2 linked regions of the Phyllobacterium zundukense genome follow. The protein of the gene in region 1 interacts with the protein of each later gene in a pairwise test. Links are inferred from orthologs where the notes say so. Each region holds a gene or a part of one and is shown on either strand. Other genes may lie near its edges.

Evidence for each region.
Region 2: the proteins of rlmB (region 1) and N8E88_RS26010 interact in binary tests that used the Escherichia coli proteins (3 or more experiments, as listed by UniProt). The link is inferred for Phyllobacterium zundukense from one-to-one orthologs.

The regions. Positions count from the first base shown.
Region 1 is NZ_CP104973.1:3,254,676-3,257,742, forward strand. What follows is about bases 101-2,842. They hold rlmB (23S rRNA (guanosine(2251)-2'-O)-methyltransferase RlmB), read left to right. Parts: upstream 101-910; coding sequence 911-1,774; downstream 1,775-2,842. Other genes in these bases: tuf (elongation factor Tu), read right to left, coding at 101-298; N8E88_RS28335 (FGGY-family carbohydrate kinase), read right to left, coding at 2,252-2,842. In the rest of the region: more of tuf, read right to left, coding at 1-100; more of N8E88_RS28335, read right to left, coding at 2,843-3,067. UniProt on the Escherichia coli protein: Specifically methylates the ribose of guanosine 2251 in 23S rRNA.
Region 2 is NZ_CP104973.1:2,780,659-2,783,817, forward strand. The notes cover bases 44-2,877. They hold N8E88_RS26010 (NAD(P)H-hydrate dehydratase), read right to left. Parts: upstream 2,297-2,877; coding sequence 791-2,296; downstream 44-790. Other genes in these bases: N8E88_RS26005 (hypothetical protein), read right to left, coding at 282-680; N8E88_RS26015 (DUF2171 domain-containing protein), read left to right, coding at 2,443-2,691; N8E88_RS26020 (DUF6665 family protein), read right to left, coding at 2,723-2,877. Also shown: more of N8E88_RS26020, read right to left, coding at 2,878-3,031; N8E88_RS26025 (hypothetical protein), read left to right, coding at 3,155-3,159. UniProt on the Escherichia coli protein: Bifunctional enzyme that catalyzes the epimerization of the S- and R-forms of NAD(P)HX and the dehydration of the S-form of NAD(P)HX at the expense of ADP, which is converted to AMP.

The sequences.
Region 1 (3,067 bases):
CCAGGATCGCGCCATCCATCTGCGCCGCGCCGGTGATCATGTTCTTCACATAGTCGGCGTGGCCGGGGCAATCGACGTGCGCATAGTGACGGGCTGGCGTCTCATATTCGACGTGTGCCGTCGAAATGGTGATGCCGCGCGCCTTTTCTTCCGGCGCTGCGTCAATCTGGTCGTACGGCTTGTACTCACCGAAATACTTCGTAATCGCGGCCGTCAACGACGTCTTGCCATGGTCAACGTGACCAATCGTGCCAATGTTGACGTGCGGCTTGTTACGTTCAAACTTGCTCTTAGCCATAACTGTCGTTCTCTCGTCATCACAACCGGTCTAGGGCCGGCACCATGTTTGTAGCTCAGACGAGACAGCGCGCCGTCCGTCAGCAAATCTGGAGCGGGTAGCGGGAATCGAACCCGCATATTCAGCTTGGAAGGCTGCTGCTCTACCACTGAGCTATACCCGCATATCTCGCTGATCCGTGCCTCCTTCTGGACGGGGCAGAATACAGCAACACATAGATAGCGCATAACTGTTCCAAAACCGAATCGGGCTTTGGCCTATGCGCCAGGCGGTCGGTTCCGGCAGTGGTGGAGGAGGTTGGATTCGAACCAACGTAAGCCAAGCTAACGGATTTACAGTCCGTCCCCTTTAACCACTCGGGCACTCCTCCGGTCACTGCCGATGGAACCGCGCCATTTGGCACTCTGCAGACAACTTTCCGGACGTTGTATCCAGGCCGCTGCTTGCGGAGGGCCTTATGCCGACTAGCCTCCGTGGTGTCAACACTTCCCTGCAGAAAATGAACGGCTTGTGGAAATAGACTAAAGAAATATGACGGCGGAGCAACCGGTGCGCGCATTTTCCGCCAAAAGCATATATCGCCCGGCGCCATGAAAGGTTATATGTCGCGCCATGGCCGATCAAAAACCCACCCATACACAAAAAGATTCACACTACGCGACGCTACGTCGTCAGTTCCGCGATCAAAAGGCCGGGGGACCGCCGCAGCAGGCCGAACGCGCCTCACGACCAGCTGTCAGCGGCACGCCTGCGCCGGAAGGACTCGTACGGCTTTACGGCCTGCATACGGTGCGTGCAGCGCTGGACAATCCCGCCCGCAAGATCAAGCGGATGCTCGTTACCAAAAACGCGCTGGACCGGCTGGAGATCACCGATACCGACGCCCTGCCCTTCGACGTTGACATCGTCGAGCCTCGCGCCATCGACAGGGAGACCGGCTCCGACGCGGTGCATCAGGGCGTGATGATCGAAGCTCAACCGTTGAAGCCGCAATCGCTAAAGGCGCTGCAGGCCAGCTCGCTGCTGCTCATTCTTGATCAGGTGACCGATCCGCACAATGTCGGCGCTATCATGCGCTCGGCTGTCGCCTTCGGTGCCGGTGCCATTATCACGACGGCTCGCCACAGCCCGCAAGAATCGGGTGTTCTGGCCAAAGCCGCGTCTGGCGCCCTCGAACTCATCCCGCATGTCGAGGTACGAAATCTCGCTGACGCCATCGCCGAGTTGCATGAAATCGGCTTCACGACCATCGGCCTTGATTCGGAAGGCCCGCTGGAGCTGGAAAACACGATGTCCAATGGCCGGATCGCCCTGGTGCTTGGCGCCGAAGGCAGAGGCCTGCGGCAGAAAACACGTGAAACCGTCACGCACCTTGCGCGGCTTGATATGCCCGGCGCGATCAAATCGCTGAATGTATCGAACGCAGCGGCCATTTCGCTTTATGCAGCGCAACGCTTCTTGACCAGCAAAGATTGAAGGGACGTGGATAACGGGGCCAGGTATTTATTTCTGGCAAATGATATTTTTCATTTTACAGACGGAAGGTTTGTGCTAATCGGACGCCGCTGCCCTTGTAGCTCAGTTGGTAGAGCATCTGATTTGTAATCAGAGGGTCGGGAGTTCGAGTCTCTCCGGGGGCACCATATTCTTTCTACGTATTATTGTTTTTGTTGCCTTTTCGAAAAATCGTCAAGTTGCATCCTCCTATCAATTTACCAGAATAAGATCGGATGAGTGTTCGACACCGCTAGATCACCGTCGTATTTCCAGCAGAAAAGCAGGACCACAATGGCCATCTGGCACCATCGCGACTAACCGGCTCGCCCCCGTATGTAGCTGTGTCCGCAGTCGGAGCTCTCACCATCACTGGCTACGGAGGAATCGGCACTGCATTTGCGCCTTGCGGAAATCATTCCACTTCGAGCAGCTGGCACGTCGAGTAAAGTTCAAGCTCTACTGCTGCAATCCCATCTGAAGGTCCATTCTTATCTCCCGATCGACCGACTGGAGCCTTTTAAAGATGCTGTAGCGTATTTCGTGGACCCTCTTGAGTGTGCCTTGGACGGGCTCGAAGACTCGCGAGATCCTTGACATGGTAGCCATCGCATCGGCCAGGTTCGCGCGATGACCAGAAGCCACCGCGGCCAGCATGGCCGAGCCGAGCAGAACAGGTTCAGGGTTGTCAATTGCCGCCACCCGGACACCTGTAGCGTCAGCCAACAACTGCCTGACGAGGTCGCTTTGCGCCGCGCCGCCGCTTGCCATGATCAGGTCGATCGGAATTCCATCTTCGCCCAATTTGACCAGAAGCTGTTTGAGCCCGTAGCAGATTCCGCAGAGCCCGGCGATGTACAAAGCGACGAGGTCGGGTATTCCCGCATCAAGGCTCAAACCAGCTAGGACTGCGCGTGCATCCGGATCGGCGTTTGGCGATCTGTTTCCCAGAAATTCCGGAACGACATGGATCCGATGTGCCAGAGCCATAACGTCCTCTGGTTTGCTGCACATTTTGGACGCCTCTGCGTCGAGCCAACCGACAAGCGATGTCCCGGCCGCTTCGGCAAGCTCGGTAACCGATGCCGACGCTGGATGCATCGCCACGAGGTGGTCGATCGCAGCGCCGGCGGCCGATTGTCCGCCTTCGTTGAGCCAAAGACCCGGGATCATGGCGGAGAAGTATGGCCCCCATACGCCATCTACGAACACGGGCTCTTGGCTGGAAGCCATGGAACAAGCCGAGGTGCCGAAGATGTAGGCAAGACGGCGTTC
Region 2 (3,159 bases), 470 kb from region 1 along the record:
AAATCTGAAAGCGCGTACGCCGTACAAATCGCGCTTGAGAACAAGGTGAATGATCAAGGTAAAGACGGGGTTAATGGATCCAGACAAATTCAACCTAAAGCCTTTCAGGTTCTGATTGATAACAGTACTTCACCCCACCCCGGACCTTTGGTCCGACCCTCCCCATCAAGGGGAGGGTGGAAAGCGGCCGGCTGGGCACCCCTACCTCCCCCTAGATGGGGGAGGTCGCGGCGAAACTGCGGGTGGGGGTGAGATCAACAACTTCTTGAATAAATGAAGGTCTAAGCAGGGCCAAGCAGCACATCGGAAGGTCCGCGCGTGCGGTCGCAGCGATAGCGCACCTCGTAGCGCGGATCGAGGATAAGGGTGACATCCTGCGCGGTGCAGTTGCGCTCGGTAGACCGCAAATATTGCTCGGCAGCATCGCGGTAGACGACGGGAGGTGTGGAACCGAGACCAAGTCCTTTAACAAACCCTTGCGTTGCCGAAGCGCTGCCTGCCGGTCCGATCATTAGCCGGCTTTGCGCGATGTTGTCATAGATTGTGTATCTGTCGCCATTGGCTGCTTTGTATTGCTGGGGCGAAATTCCCGCATAATTATCCTTGGCGTATGAAATTGCGGCGCATCCTGCCAATGCAGCCAGTAACATCGGGGCAATCGTTCGAAACAACGTTCTCATAATCAAATCTCCTCAATCCCAAGATTCACGCTCTGACGCGGCGAAAATGGTGTTTTTCTGCGCTCCGGTGCTCGAAAACCACCATTTTCGCCGTGTCAGAACTGGAACCATCACTCCTGAACCAAACTCCCCAACAAATCCGAAAGAACAAAAGCTGCTGCTGCAGGAAGATCCTCGGCAATCAGGCCGAAACGCAGGCTGCGTGCCGCCGCGCCGTGAATGAAGACCGCCGCACAGGCGGCCTCGAATGCAGGCATGCCCTGTGCCATCAAACCGGCGGCAAGACCCGCGAGAACGTCGCCCGAACCTGCGGTGGCCAAAAGCGGCGTACCATTGGTATTGATCGCGGCGCGACCATCAGGCGATGCGATAACAGTGTCGGCGCCCTTATAGATGATGATCGCATGGGAACGGGCAGCAGCCGCGCGGGCCCGTTCGACCTTTGAAGGCATGTCTTTCTCGCCAATATCGGGAAAGAGACGTTTGAACTCGCCATCGTGCGGTGTCAGCACCAGGCGGATTTCCGGTGCGCTGCGCGAGGCGTTGAAGAGGATGTCCGGATGGTCCCGAAACGATGTGATCGCGTCGGCATCGAAGACCAGTTTCGCAGCCTGGTTCCGCAGCAGGGCGAGGGCAAAGTCGCGGGCTTTTTCACCAATACCGAAACCCGGTCCGAGAACGAAGCTTGTGGCCTTGCGTGTTTCGATAAAAGATCGCAAATCTTCCGGGTGGTCGCAGCGGCTGAGCATGATCGAGGTCAGGTGGGCGGCATTGACGCCTAGCGCTTCCGCCGGCGACAGAAGTGTCACGGCGCCCGCACCGCTTCTAGCCGCCGCCAATGCCGATAGCCGCGCGGCGCCTGTTGCGGTCGCACCGCCGGAAAACACTGCAACGTGACCGCGCTTGTACTTGTGGGTATTGGCTCCCGGCGCCGGCAGCAGGCCTCGCCAAAGGTCGCGCGTGTTTTCAAAACAGCGTGGTTGGATATCGTGCAGAATGTCCTCGGCTATGCCGATATCTGCGACGGTCAACTCGCCGCACAGACGCCGCCCCGGATACAGCAAGTGGCCGGGTTTCTTGCGGAAAAACGTGATTGTGCTTGTCGCGTTGAACACCGGACCGAGCGGCTGGCCAGTCAAGCCATCAAGCCCCGAAGGCACATCGACGGCGACGCGCTTAACCGGGGCTTCGTTGGCGCGCCCGATCGCGGCGGCCGCTTCGCCTGTCACCTCTTTGTTCAATCCTGCACCGAACAGCGCATCGACAATGAGGCTGCCCGAGTTTGGCCGGAACTCCCCGATGGGACGCGGCTGGAGCGGACAGTCCTGAAGCGCTCGTGCCGCATCGGTCTGCGGCTTCGGTGTGCCGGATGACCAGACATCTACCGTCGCACCGCTCTCGGCGAGCAGCCTTGCAACGACATAGCCATCACCGCCATTGTTTCCGGGTCCGCACAGGACATGAAATTGCGATGTGCCGCCATGTTTGGCGAGAAGGTGGCGGGCAACGGCAGAACCGGCATTCAGCATCAGGCCGTAGCCATCGCAAGGACCGGCCGCGATCGTCCGCCTGTCCGCTTCACCCATCTCTCCAGGCGTCAAAATTTCGTGGGTCATTTAGGGTCAGGACCTATTGATATGATCGAAATGGAATTTCTGCGAACAAAGTAGAGGTTTCGCAACTGCCGCGTAACCCTTCAACGCAGCAATGCATCCAAAGTTCATTTCGAACGTTCCTGTGTTGCAACTTTTGGAGGTAAGTCATGGCTGTAACAGGCATCAAGGAAAATATGGAAGTCATCGGAGCGGATGGTGTCCATGTCGGCACGGTGGACCGTGTGGATGGCGCGCGCATCAAACTGACGAAAAAGGATAGCGGGGAGGGCTCGCACAGGGGCCATCATCATTATATTTCAACGTCGCTGGTCGCGGAAGTGGAAGGCAACAAGGTTCGGCTGTCGGCCAATTCGGATGTGGCAGTGATGTTTGAAGAAGAGAAATCCGAAAAGTAATCTTTATCGCCTGAAGAGCTCTTCAGGCCTGTCAGACAGCACCCAACCGCACCAGCACCGCACGCGGAATGCCGTAGTGGCGGATCGCATCGTCGTGATTTCGCAGGCCGCATAATTCGCGCTGGATGAAATAGGCGTGGACTGCACGTGCCGCCGCCTTGAGCTCGGGCAGGCGCTCCGGTTCCGGTGCGGCGTGAAGCTTTTCCAATGTCTGTTCGACCTTTTCTCCGGCACGGCCAAGCGCGGCGGCCATTTCCGCCATGATTTCCATATCAAGGGCGTTTGGCGGGCTGTCGCGGTCGAACCTGGCGGCGATGCTTTGCGGTGGTCTGAATGACATGGCGGTCTATCAATTCTTGGCTACGGGATGGCTGCGATTCGAGCATAAAGCCCATGCGCGCGCAAGAAGCGGCGGAACATTAGCGGACGCGGGGGATTACCTTTGAAAGGAAGGAGGTACGATATGGG